One region of the Plantactinospora sp. BC1 genome, then DNA from elsewhere that is predicted to be linked to it. Evidence: riboswitches for the same ligand, from Rfam matches in the RefSeq annotation. Region 1 holds a riboswitch; each other region holds the start of a gene.

What was found. Region 1 has a riboswitch for S-adenosylmethionine ahead of C6361_RS09580 (ABC transporter substrate-binding protein). Riboswitches for the same ligand answer to the same signal wherever they lie in the genome.
Region 2: linked by a shared signal. The riboswitch ahead of thrC (threonine synthase) and the one ahead of C6361_RS09580 (ABC transporter substrate-binding protein) in region 1 are both predicted to bind S-adenosylmethionine.
Region 3: linked by a shared signal. The riboswitch ahead of C6361_RS06335 (GNAT family N-acetyltransferase) and the one ahead of C6361_RS09580 (ABC transporter substrate-binding protein) in region 1 are both predicted to bind S-adenosylmethionine.
Region 4: linked by a shared signal. The riboswitch ahead of C6361_RS11105 (aminotransferase class V-fold PLP-dependent enzyme) and the one ahead of C6361_RS09580 (ABC transporter substrate-binding protein) in region 1 are both predicted to bind S-adenosylmethionine.

The regions. Positions count from the first base shown of each region.
Region 1 covers NZ_CP028158.1:2,283,666-2,286,864, reverse strand. The annotation lists gene C6361_RS09585 (amino acid ABC transporter permease) at 1-219, opposite strand, end outside; gene C6361_RS09580 (ABC transporter substrate-binding protein) at 302-1,183, opposite strand; SAM riboswitch class I at 1,445-1,536, opposite strand; gene hrpA (ATP-dependent RNA helicase HrpA) at 1,643-3,199, opposite strand, start outside.
Region 2 covers NZ_CP028158.1:2,607,852-2,611,050, forward strand. The annotation lists gene C6361_RS11030 (oxidoreductase) at 1-325, shown strand, start outside; gene C6361_RS11035 (DUF6295 family protein) at 378-656, opposite strand; gene C6361_RS11040 (dienelactone hydrolase family protein) at 724-1,467, opposite strand; SAM riboswitch class I at 1,657-1,773, shown strand; gene thrC (threonine synthase) at 1,787-3,082, shown strand.
Region 3 covers NZ_CP028158.1:1,499,161-1,502,359, forward strand. The annotation lists gene C6361_RS06325 (DUF2625 family protein) at 1-107, shown strand, start outside; gene C6361_RS06330 (DUF6585 family protein) at 391-1,149, shown strand; gene C6361_RS06335 (GNAT family N-acetyltransferase) at 1,195-1,824, opposite strand; SAM riboswitch class IV at 1,837-1,952, opposite strand; gene C6361_RS06340 (SRPBCC family protein) at 2,110-2,574, shown strand; gene C6361_RS06345 (alpha/beta fold hydrolase) at 2,571-3,199, shown strand, end outside.
Region 4 covers NZ_CP028158.1:2,626,696-2,629,894, forward strand. The annotation lists gene C6361_RS11100 (aromatic acid exporter family protein) at 1-384, shown strand, start outside; gene C6361_RS11105 (aminotransferase class V-fold PLP-dependent enzyme) at 435-1,745, opposite strand; SAM riboswitch class IV at 1,792-1,911, opposite strand; gene C6361_RS11110 (PrsW family intramembrane metalloprotease) at 1,978-3,199, shown strand, end outside.

The sequences.
Region 1 (3,199 bases):
CCGGAACACGTCGGTGTAGATCCGGGCCGGCCAGCGCAGCCACCGGCTCCGGGACAGCCCGGCCATCGCCAGCAGCATGCCGAGCAGCGTCCCCACGATGGCGGAGAGCAGCGCCAGCAGCAGCGTGTTGGGCAGCCCGACCGTGAGCATCTCGGGCAGCGCCTCGCGCATCGACTCCCAGTCGAAGAACGTCTCCCACAACGTCGCCAGGGTCTCCATCGCCTCACCTGTCTCGGATCCACCAGTCGTCGGCCGGCCGCCCCGGGCGGCCGGCCGACGACTGTCTGATGTGCTGGCCGGGTCAGCTCGCCGGGGTGGCGGCCGGGCTCGTCGGACCGGCCTTGACCGGCGGGTACGTCACCGTGCCGCTGCCCGGCTTGAAGCTCTCCGGTACCGGCCGACCGGGGTAGTACTGCTCCTGGAGGCGGGTCCAGGTGCCGTCCTCGATCACCTGGTCGAGTGCGGAGTTCAGCGCCTCGCGCAGCGGGTCGGCGCCCTTGGCCACCGCGAACGCGGTCGGTGCCGAGCTGAGCTGCTTCTCGGCCAGTACGATCTTGCCGCCGCTCTCCTGTGCGGACTTCTCGCCGATCTCGGCGGGCGCGATCCAGGCGTCGGCGGTCTTCGACCTGAGCTGGTTGATCGCGCCGTTGTAGTCGGGTACCCGGACCGGGTCCAGGCCCTCCTTGGTGGCGTAGTCGTCCTGCACGGTGCCCTGCACCACGACCACCCGCTTCCCCTTCAGCTCGGCGAAGCTCCTGATCGGCGAGCCGGCCGGTACGTCGAGTCCGAAGTAGCCGAAGTCGTACCCGTTGGTGAAGTCGACGGTCTTGCGCCGCGCCTCGGTGATGGTGATCGACGACGAGCCGGCGTCGAACTTGTGGTTGTTGACCTGGGCGAGCAGCGCGGAGAACTCGGTGCCGACGAACTCGACCTTGAGCCCGAGCTTGCCCGCGACGGCGGTCATCAGGTCGTTGTCGAAGCCGGTGAACTTGCCGTCGGAGAGGAAGACGTTCGGCGGCGCGTCGGTCAGGGTGCCGACCCGCAGGGTCCCGGGTTGCAGCAGGTCGTACGGGTTGTCGGCGGTGTCGCCCGACGACGAGCCGCCGCAGGCGGCGACCGCGCCGAGCAGCGCGACGGCGGCGACGCCGGAGAGGAGGCGGGTGGCGAGAGGGTTGATGCGCATTGTGCTGAAACTCCATGAAATATCCGGCGACGGCGTGCCGGAGAACCACCCGGACCGGTCAGGTCGCGGGCGGTACGCCGACGGCGTCGCTCAGGGGGTGCTGACGAGATGGTCGGAATGCCGCCGACCGGCGGTCGCGGTCAGGCCGAGGCCCGACAGAGCATGGTGCTGGTCCGGCAGAGGTCGACGTGTCGACGCCACCGGTGCCAGACGACATGCAGCCGGCTCGCCCGCCCGGCTCGGATGCTGCGCACTGCTGAACCTCCATCGGTCCTGGCGGTAGCACCCGCACCCACGGTGGGGGGTTGCTGCGACGTCGACGAGCCAGGTCTCTCGGTCGCTCTGGATGGCCGGAGGTCAGCCTACTAAACCCGGGTACCGACATTCCAACTGGTCAGGGCCGGGATGGCTGTGTCGCTCGCCACCCGCCGCCCCGGGGCGTCCGGCCGGTGCGGGGCCTCAGCCCGCCTCGGCGACGTCCATCGCCCGGTAGATCCGCTGTTCCGAGATCGGGTACGGCGTACCGAGCGCCTGGGCGAAGACGTTCACCCGGAGTTCCTCGATCATCCAGCGGATCTGCCGTACCGCGTCGGAACCCCGGCGGGCGGGTGGCAGCGCGTCGACCATCTCCCGGTACTCCTGCTGCACCTGCTCGATCCGGGCCTGCTGGTCGCGGTCCCGCTGCGGGTTCTGCGGCAGCCGGTCGAGGCGACGCTCGATCGCGGTCAGATAGCGGGGCAGGTCGGCGAGGCGGGCGTACCCGGTCTCGGTGACGAAGCCGCGGTGCACCAGCCCGGAGAGCTGGGCCCGGATGTCGGTTAACGCCGCCACCATGGTCAGGTCGTTGGTCCGGGCCAGCCGCTGCTCGACCGCGTAGGCGGCGGCGAGCACCCGGCGTACCCGGTCGACGACCTCGACGGTGGTGTCGACCAGATCCGCCCGGACCCGGTCGCGCAGCGCGGCGAACCCCTCGGCGTCCCAGGCCGGCCCGCCGGCGTCGGCGATCAACTTGTCCACCGCCGCGTCGGCGGCGTCGTCGAGCAGCTCCTGCACGTTGCGGTGCGGGTTGCGGCTCAGCGCCAGCTTCGCCTCGTTGGAGAGCCGACCGGAGACGAACTTCTGCGGCGAGCCGAGGGTCAGCCGGAGCAGTCGCCGGGTACCGGCCCACATCTGGCGACCCTGCTCGGCCTCGGTCTCGAAGACCCGTACCCCGACGCTGTCGCCCTCGTCGACCAGGGCCGGGTAGGCGGTCACCAGGTAGCCGGCCCGATCCTGCTCGATCGAGCGCGGCAGCGTGCCGATGCTCCACTCCCGCAGCCCGGACCGTTCGACGTCCGGGGCGGCGGCGGCCACCATCCGGCGTACCTGGGTGGTGAGCTGCCGTTGCAGCGCCGGCAGGTCCTTGCCCTCGGCGACGGTCTGCCGCTCCTCGCCGACCACCCGGAAGGTGGGGCGCAGGTGTGCCGGCAGCTTCGCCAGGTCCCAGGCGTCCCGGGGCACGGTCACCCCGGTCATCCGGCGCAGCTCCCGGGTCAGCGCGTCGAGCAGCGGCTCCCGGCCGGGTGTGATCGAGGCCAGCACCGCCCGGGCGTAGTCCGGCACCGGGACGAAATTCCGGCGCACCGCCTTCGGCAGCGACCGGATCAGCGCCACCACGAGTTCCTCGCGCAGCCCCGGTACCTGCCAGTCGAAGCTCTCCGCGTCGACCTGGTTGAGCATCGGCAGCGGGATGTCCACCGTCACCCCGTCGGTCTCGGTCCCCGGCTCGAACCGGTACGTCAGCGGCAGCGCCACCCCGTCCGAGTGCCACTCGTCGGGGTAGTCGGCCGCGTCGACCCCGCCCCGCCCCTCGTTGACCAGCATCTGCCGGTCGAAGGTGAGCAGGTCGGGCCGGTCCCGGCGGGTCTTTTTCCACCAGGCGTCGAAGTGCCGGCCGGAGACCACCTCGGCGGGGATCCGCTGCTCGTAGAAGGCGTACAGCGTCTCGTCGTCGACCAGGATGTCCCGGCGCCGGGC
Region 2 (3,199 bases), 320 kb from region 1:
CGTCGACTACCGGCGTAGCGCCGACGACCTGGTGCGGATCTGCGCCGAGCAGGGCGTCGCCTTCGTGCCGTTCTTCGCGATCGCGGGCGCCGGCCGGGAGGCGGGCGCGACCGCCGCCGGTGACTCCGATGCGGAGCTGCGGGCGGTGGCGCGGGCGCACGGCGCGACGGTGGCACAGGTCCGGCTCGCCTGGACGTTGCACCGGGGCCCGCACGTCCTGGCTATTCCGGGTACCGGCAATCCGGAGCACCTGGTCGCGAACGTGGCGGCCGGCGCCCTGCGGCTCAGCCCGGACGAACTGGCCCGGCTCGACCAGGCCGGCTGACCGCCCGGGGTGCCCGTGCCGGGGCTCGTGTCCCGGCCACGGGTACTCCGGGTCAGACCTGCTGGTCGCGGCTGGCCAGCCCGGCCGGCGCGGCGGCCAGGGCGGCCTGGATCGCCTCGACCAGGGCGAGCGCGGACTCCTCGGTCAGCTCGACCGCGACCCGCGCCCCCGGGCCGGCGGCCGGGTTCAGAAAGTCGATGTTGAGGGTGTGTGCGTACGGCGCGTGCGTCGGATGGTCCACGTAGACGCAGGTGTGGCTGACCGGGAACCAGCCGCCGGCACCCTTGCCGCTGCCGTCGACCTCGCGCTTCACCGTGACGTACGTGCACATGCCGGCCTCCTCGGGCTCGGACGGAGGGGACTCGGAGGAGGGGACTCGGACGGAGGGGATTCGCCGGTCAGGCGTTCAGGTGCCGGTCGAAGAAGTCCCGGACCCGTTGCCACCCCTCGGTGGCGGCCAGCGGCCGGTAGCTGGGCCGGTCGACGGCGAAGAAGCCGTGCCCGGCGTCGGCGAAGGTGTGGAACTCGTGCGGCTTGCCGAGCCGGGTCAGCTCCCGGGACAGCTCGTCCATCTGGGCCGGGGAGGGGTACTGGTCCTCGGCGCCGAAGAGCCCGAGCAGCGGGCAGGAGAGCCGGTCGGCCTGGTCGAGCAGCGGCTTCACCGCCAGCGGGAAGCTCTCCGGCGGGTTGCCGACCACGAACGCGCCGTAGCAGTCGACGGCGGCGTCCAGCGGCAGTCGGGTGGCGGCCAGGAACGCCTGCCGGCCACCGGAGCAGTACCCGATCACCCCGACCCTGCCGTTCGAGGCCGGCAGCCCGCGCAGGTGGTCGGCGGCGCCGCCGACGTCGCCGACGAGCCGGTCGTCGGGTACGCCACCGGCGGCCCGTGCCGTCGCCGCCGCGTCGTCGGGGCTGGCGCCGGGTGCCTCCCGGGAGTAGAGGTTGGGGCAGATCGCCGCGTACCCGTAGCTGGCCAGCCGACGCGTGATCTCCTTTGTCGGCTCGTCGTAGCCGGGCATGTGGTGGATCACCACCACCCCGCCGTGCGGCGTGGCATCGAGGGGCTGGGCGAGATATGCCTCGATCTCGTCGCCGCCCGCCCCGGTGATCCGGACCGTTCCGGCCTGCATCCCGTCCCGCACCGTCGTTGCTCCCGTCCTGCCCGGCCGGACCGCGTCCGCCGGCCGTACCCGAATTCTCATTAGCCCGGGTAACTATTTCAGCCGGCGGTCGGCGGCGGTCCGGTGACCCGGTGCGGGGATCTTCCTCACACCGCGAACAGACCCGGGACAGCGGCCTGCGGTGCCCGTAGACTGTCGGCACAACTTCATACCTCATCCAGAGGGGCTGAGGGATACGGCCCGATGACGCCCCGGCAACCACTCCACGGCGGAGCAGGTGCCAAATCCGTCCCCGCCGCGCGGTGCGGCGCCAGGGAAAGATGAGAGGACGGCTATCGCCATGACGTCGATCATCGACGCGACCCCCAGCCAGACCAGCCCGGTGGCACCCAACCCCGCCCGCGTTCTCGTCTGTCGCGGCTGCGGCACCGAATATCCGCTGGTCGCGCAGCACGCCTGTTACGAGTGTTTCGGCCCGCTGGAGGTCGGCTACGACGCCGCGACCCTGGCCCGGGTCACCAGGGCCGACATCGAGGCCGGCCCGAAGAACCTCTGGCGGTACGCCGCGCTGCTGCCGACCGGCCAGGACCCGACCACCCGGGTCACCCTCGACCCGGGGTTGACCCCGCTGGTGCCGGCCGCCGGCCTCGCCGCCGAGCTGGGCATCCGGGCGCCGCTCTGGGTCAAGGACGACAGCGCCAACCCCACGCACTCGTTCAAGGACCGGGTGGTGTCGGTGGCGTTGACCGCCGCCCGTGGTCTCGGCTTCACCCGGTTCGCCTGTGCCTCGACCGGCAACCTGGCGAACTCGGTCGCCGCGCACGCGGCCCGGGCCGGGGTGCCGTCGATCGTCTTCATCCCCGGCGACCTGGAGCAGGGCAAGGTGGTGACCACCGCCGTCTACGGCGGCGACGTGGTCGCGATCGACGGCTCGTACGACGACGTCAACCGGCTCTGCGGCGAGCTGGTCGAGACCGACGAGTTCGAGGACACCGCCTTCGTCAACGTGAACGTCCGGCCGTACTACGCCGAGGGCTCCAAGACGCTGGGTTACGAGGTGGCCGAGCAGTTGGGGTGGCGGATTCCCGAGCAGGTGGTCATCCCGATGGCCAGTGGCGAGCTGCTCACCAAGATTGACAAGGCGTTCAGCGAGCTGGTCGAGATCGGACTGGTCGAGGCGCCGCCGAACGGCTGGAAGGTCTTCGGCGCCCAGTCGGTCGGCTGCAACCCGATCGCCGTCGCGCTGCACGCCGACACCGACGTGATCACCCCGGTCCGGCCGACCGGGATCGCCAAGTCGCTCAACATCGGCGACCCGGCCGCCGGGCTCTACGCACTGGAGGCGGTGCGCCGTACCGGCGGCTGGATGGACTACGCCGACGACGACGAGATCCGCGCCGCCATCCGGCAGTTGGCCCGGACCACCGGCGTCTTCGCCGAGACGGCCGGCGGGGTCACCGTGGCCGTACTCGGCAAGCTGGTGGCGAGCGGCCGGCTGGATCCGGACGCCGAGACGGTGGTCTTCAACACCGGCGAGGGCCTCAAGACCCTGGACGCGGTGGCGGCACAGGTCGGTCCGACGTACCGGGTCAAGCCGTCGCTGCGGGCCGTCCGCGACGCCGGGCTGCTCGGCTGAATTTTCCGGAAGAAATTTTTGGCATCTGCCCGAAGCGTGCTCGGGCAGATGCACGTGCAACTTGCAGGTGGAATCGTTCGGTCCCATCGGCGGCCCGCCGAAGCCGGCGGTACGGAT
Region 3 (3,199 bases), 780 kb from region 1:
CACGTCGGCCGGCCCCGCTGCGCGAACTGTTCGCGATCCAGGACGAGACGGTCGCGTTCCTCGCCGCCAATCCAGACGCGGAAGCGGTACGGATCGACGTGCGGTAGCCGGATCTCTTTGCCGGTCAGGGTCGCGGGTACGGCCGGAGGGTCGAGTGGAGGCTCTGTCGGGGGCGTTCGGCGTGGCCCTGCCGTCGTGTCGTTAGCGTTGGCCGGTGGCGGGCAGCGCCGGCGACCGAGCTGGACCTGATCGTCGCATCGAGTGGTGCTGGTGGTGGTGGCGCACCCCGCGCCGCCACCGGTCCCGGCCGTTCCAGCCGGCGACCCGTTGACCGCCCGGACGACGATGGGAACCGATACGTCGCAGGATCGTCCGGGAGGTGAGCGTCGGATGCGGAACTGCCCGCCCGAGATCACGGAGATCGTCGCGGAGACCGGCCTCGGTGAGGTGGTCGAGCGCTATCGACAGGCGGTGGCGATGGAGCTGAGTTTCGCCGTCACCTGCGGCGTACTCGGGGTGTCCGGGTTGGTTTTCGGCGACGAGGTCGGGCGGGCGATCGGTGCCGGGGCCGGTGGGCTCGGGGTGCTGTTCGCCGTACCCGCCTGGCGCAGGTCCCGCTGTCACCTGTACCTCTGCACCGGTGGCCTGCTCACCACCACCGGGACGACCACCGTGACCCGCCTGCTCCGCTGGGCCGAGGTCGCGCACGTCCGGGTCTGGACCACCCGGATCTACCAGCTCGGCCCGGTGGAGGAGTTCCCGCGCTGCGTACTGGAGCTGACCGACGGCACGACGTTGAACCTGGCCAGGCCCCCGTACGCGGGCCTCGGCCGGCTCGCCGGGGCCGTGGAGCGGGCCGTGACCGAGACGACCTACCCGCGCCGGACCGCGGAGATCGCCGAGACCGGCACCAGTGTCTTCGGCCCGATCACCCTCAGCGCCGCAGGAGTGCGCGACGGCCGGCGATTCGTGGCCTGGTCGGACGTCGCACGGGTGGAGCGGGGGCGGGTGCGGCTGCGCATCTGGAACCGGGCCGGCCGGCAGGTCATCTCCCGGCAGGTCCGGACGATCCCGGATCTCGCCTGCCTGCTCAGGATCGCGTCCACCACACGCGGTGGGACGGCGAACCCGGCGAGGGCGCTGCCTTGACCGGGGGGCGCCAGGAGCGGGTTCCGGCGCCGAGAGCGTGCTGCGCTACCCGTCGTCTCGGCGTCGGGTGTCGAGGCCACTCGGCTCCGTGACGTCCGGCCAGGCCATCCGGAACTTGCGGGGAGCACCGTTGAGTCGGGACGGGTCTCCGCCGGGCGGTGACGCCGTCGCCGTCTCGACGCTGCGGGCTCCGCAGGCGCGGTAGAAGCGCTGCGCCGCCGTGTTCTGCTCCAGCACCCAGAGGTACATCCGTTCCGCCGTCGCGTGTTCCAGGACGGCTCGGGCGGCGCGGGCCAGGAGCCTGCTGCCGACACCGGTCCGCTGGTGGCCGTGCACGACGTGCAGATTGTCGACCAGGCTGCCCCACCGGGGGTCGTGGTCGAACACGACGTGGACGAAGCCGACGAGTCGGCCCTCCTCTTCGGCCACCACGGTCCGGCTGTTGGTCGGGGCAGCCAGGCGGGCCGACCAGACCGAGTGCCGGTCAGCGGCGACGTCACCGTCGAGGAAGGAGTCGGCGTAGGCGCCACGGTAGTGCCGGCGCCAACTCTCGGCGTGCAGTCGGGCGATCTGCTCGGCGTCGTCGGCGCCGGCGAGGCGCAGTAGTACCCGGCCGGTTGGCGTGGGGTGCTGTTCGGGTGCCGTGTCCTGGTCGAAGGAAGGGATCGACGACACCGGGACCTCCTGCTTCGCGGCTTGCTCGGCATCGCTCGTGCCGAGCCTGGTCCTCACCCGGAGCACCCCGCCCGCGAACGGAGGGTTGCCGGCCAGCGAGCCGGGGCTTGGCGCTGGCGCTCATGACCTGTACCGGCGATCGTAGCACCGCCCCCGTCGCGACCGGAGCGCCGAGGAGCGCCGGAGGCGCCGGAAGGCCGGCCTCCGGACATAGCCCGATTTCGATGGATGAAGACGCGTCAGTTGCCGGATGTCTGCCGTCGGTCGGCCCGGAACGCTGTGCGTATGGCGATGGACGTCAACCGCAACGCCCCGGTGGTCGTCGAACTGGAGGTCTTCACCCGCGCCGCGCCCGGCACGGTGTGGAACCTGCACACCGACATCGACCGTTGGCCGGAGTGGAACCCGCACATCGAGCGGGCGAACCTGCGCGGGCCGCTGCGGGTCGGCGCCACCTTCGACTGGTGCACCGCAGGCTTGGAGATCACGTCCACGATAGGTGAACTCGTGCCGCAGCGGCGCATCGCCTGGGGTGGCCGGACACGCGGCATCGACGGCCTGCACGTGTGGACGTTCAGCCCGCAGCCCGAGGGCGTCCTTGTCCGGACCGAGGAGTCCTGGGACGGCGAGCCCGTCCGGGTCGATCCGACCAACCTGCGCACCGCGCTGGAGGCCTCGCTGCGCGACTGGCTGAGCGCGCTGAAGAGGTGTGCGGAAACCGGCGCCCGACCGGCAGGAGAATCGGTGTGACCACCGCACGGCCCGGGTCGACCCCGATCCTGTTGCTGCACGGCTCCTGGCACGGTGCCTGGTGCTGGACGGAGGTCATCGCCCAGCTCGTGCCGTACGGCCGCCCGACCCTGGCGGTCGACATGGCCGGGCACGGGCTGCGCGCCCGTCGACCCGAGTGCCTGACCGTGCGTCCGTTCGACCCGGCCGCGCTGGCCACCGAGGTTTCGCCGGTGGCGGAGGTGGACCTCGACCGAGCGGCCGAGCTGCTGGTCTCGCAGATCGAATGGCTGGGCCGTGGCGGCCCGGTCACGGTGGTGGCGCACAGCATGGGCGGCCCCGTCCTGACCCGGGCGGCGCAGCAGGTTCCCGAACTGGTGGCGCACGCCGTCTACCTCGCCGCCATCATGCCCGGCTCGGACCGGGCGGCCGAGGGGTACTTCGCGCTGCCGGAGAACGCGGGCGCGCTGGTGCTGCCCGCCCTTCGGGGCGATCCGGGGGTGATCGGGGCGCTGCGGCTCGACCTCGCCTCGAACGACCCCGGCTATCGTCAGCAGCTTCGCGACGCGTTCTACGGCGACGTCGCCCCGGTCGTCGCCGACGCCGCCCTGGGCCTGCTCACCCCGGACGCCCCGGTCAGCATGAT
Region 4 (3,199 bases), 340 kb from region 1:
GACGAGGAGCCGATCCCGGAGGAGATGTCGAACGCGGTCACCATGCTCGCCGAGGCGGTACGGCTGCTGCGCCGGGACCTCGGGCACGGCATACGCCCGGAGGCGGCCCGGGAGCAGGCGTTGCAGGCGATCGGCCAGGCCGGTCGGGCGTACGCCGAGGGGGTCGGGTTCTCCGGCAGCGTGGTGATCGCGCAGGTGCGTACCACCGGCAGTGACCTGCTCCGGGCCACCGGCATCGAACGCCTGGAGGCGAACCAGCTCGTACGCCGGGCGGCCGGCGGGCACGCCGGGGAGGCCGCCGCGGAGGCCGCCCGGCAGCCCGGCACCCCGCCGTCGACCGGGCGCTCCGGCGGCCCCTCGGGCGAGCGGGGCCCGGCCCGCTGACCGGAGCCGGTCCCCGCCCGGCAGCACGCCCTCGCCGGGCGCGGGCTAAGTCAGCGGATCGCCGCCAGGGCGGTGAGCAGCCGGTCGACGTGCCCGGCGGTGCTGCCCAGCCCGATGCTGGCGCGCAGCGCGGTCGGCGGCAGGTCCCGCCGTCCGCTCCGGGTGGCCGCCTCGGCGAGCAACCGCCGGGCCAGCGGGTGCGCGCAGAACAGCCCGTCCCGCAGCCCGAGCTGCCAGCGCTGGGCGAGGTCGGCCGCGACCGCCGCCGAGTCCCGGCCGGCGACCACGAACGAGACGATGCCGACCCGGGGCGCGGCCGCGTCGAAGGTACGCAGTTCGACCACCTCCGGCAGGGCGGCGAGCCCGGACCGGAGCCGGGCGAGCAGGGCCTGCTCGTGCGCGTACAGCGCGGCCCGGTCCGCCTCGGCCAGGGCGGTGCAGACCCCGGCCAGCGCCACCGCGCCGAGCAGGTTGGGGGTGCCCGCCTCGTGCCGGGCGGGCCCCTCGGCCCAGCGCACGTCATGGGTGGCCGCCCCGACGCCGAGGGTCGCACCGCCACCGGCCAGGTACGGCGGGGCGGCGTCGAGCCAGTCCGCCCGCCCGGCCAGTACGCCGATCCCGAACGGCGCGTACAGCTTGTGTCCGGAAACGGCCACGTAGTCGACGGTCAGGGCGGCGATGTCCAGTTCGGCGTGCGGGGCGAGCTGGGCGGCGTCCAGCGCGATCCGGGCGCCGTGCCGGTGGGCGACCCGGGCCAGGTCGGCGACCGGCCAGCACTCGCCGGTGACGTTGCTGGCCCCGGTCACCGCGACCAGGATCGGTGCCCCGCCGCCGCTGCCCCGGCGCAGTTCCCGCAGTGCCGCGTCGACCGCCCGCACGGCGTCGCCGGCCGAGCCCGGCACCGGCAACCGGACCGTACCGGCCGGCCAGGGCAGCAGGTTGGCGTGGTGCTCGGCGGCGAAGGTCACCACCCGGGTGCCGGGCGGCAGGGCCCGGGCCAGCAGGTTGAGCGCGTCGGTGGTGTTGCGGGTGAAGACGACGTGGTCGTCCGCGCGTACCCCGAGGAAGTCGCCGACCTGCTGCCGGGCCCGCTCGTACGCCAGCGTGCTGCGCCGGGAGAGCGCTCCGGCGCCCCGGTGCACGCTGCCGTACCAGGGCAGCAGCTCGGCCACGGCGTCGGCGGCGGCCCGCGCGCACGGTGCGGTGGCGGCGTAGTCGAGGTTGACCTGTCCCGGCACCCCGAGCACCGCGAGCGGCGCCGCCGGGGCCAGGGTTGCCGGGGTCAGGGTTGCCGGGGTCGGCGTTGCCGGCGCGGCCACGCCGGTCGGCCGGGCGGGCGCGGAAACGACGGTGCTGCTCATCGGGGATACCTCCGGTGGCCAGGGACCCCGGAGCGGGTGGGAACGGGGTCCGCGCTTGCCCGGTGCGGTGTGCACCGAGCCCGGTCATCACCCGGGGCACCCCACCGCGAACCTCGACGAGGGTTGCCGGCCAGCAAGCCGGGGCTTGACGCTGGCGCTCGTGACCTGCCAGAGAGCATAACCGGCCCGGTTGTGCTCCGGCCGGGCTGTCCGGAGGAACTACGCTGATCACATGGCCGACACCCCGCCCGGTGCGGCGGCGCCCCAGCCGCCGTCGCCGACCCCGCCGTGGCCGCCCGCCCCGTCGGGGCAGTTCCCGCCCTCCGCGGGCAGCCTGCCGCAGGTGGCGGCGCCCGAGCGGCGGAGCCGGGCCCGGCTGCTGACGATGATCGGGGCGATCGCGCTGATCGTCGTCTGCGCGGTGTTGATGGCCTGGGAGCTGGTGTCGCCGGCCGGGGTCACGCCGCCGCTGATCGGGCTGGCCGCGGCGGCGCTGCCGGTGCCGGTGCTGGTCGCCTGCTTCCTCTGGCTCGACCGGTACGACCCGGAGCCGGTCAAGTATCTGGCCTTCTGCCTCGGCTGGGGTGCCGCGGTCTCCACCTTCGCCGCGCTCCGGACCAACACCTTCGCGGCCGACACGCTCCAGCTCCCGCTACCGCTGGTCGGCGTGCTGGTCGCGCCCTTCATCGAGGAGCTGACCAAGGCGCTCGGCCCGCTCCTGCTCCTGCTCTACCAGCGCCGCAAGTGGTCCGGCATCACCGACGGCATCGTCTACTGTGGCCTGTCGGCGGTCGGGTTCGCCATGGTCGAGAACATCCTCTACTTCGGCCTGCACGGCTACGCCGAGGGCGTCGACCAGTACGGCCCGGCCACCGGTGCGCAGAACGTCTTCGGGATCTTCATCCTGCGGGTCCTGATCAGCGGCTTCGCCCACCCGCTCTTCACCTCGATGACCGGCATCGGGCTCGGCATCGCCGTCCGGTCGGGCAGCCGCCCGATCCGGATCCTCGCCCCGCTCGCCGGCCTGCTGCTGGCGATGATCCTGCACGGCGCCTGGAACCTGGCCGCGACCCTCACCCAGCTCTTCGCTGAGCCGCTGATCCTGCTCTACAGCTACCTCGGGCTGATGGTGCCGATCTTCCTGGGCGTGGTCGGCCTCGCCGTCTGGGTGCGGAGCTGGGAGGGGCGGCTCACCCAGCGGCGGCTCCCCGACTACGTGTCGACGGGTTGGCTCACCCCACCCGAACTGGCCGCGCTCGGCACCCTCGGCCGGCGGCACGCGGCCCGCCGCTGGGCCCGCCGGATCGCCGGTGAGGAGGGCGCCAAGGCGATGCGGGCGCTCCAGATCTCCGCGACCCGGCTCGCCCTGCTCCGGGACGGGCTGGTGCGCGGGCTGGAGCACCGGCCGGCGCAGCTCGCCCGCAGGCTCGACGAGGAACGCCGGCTGCTCGACG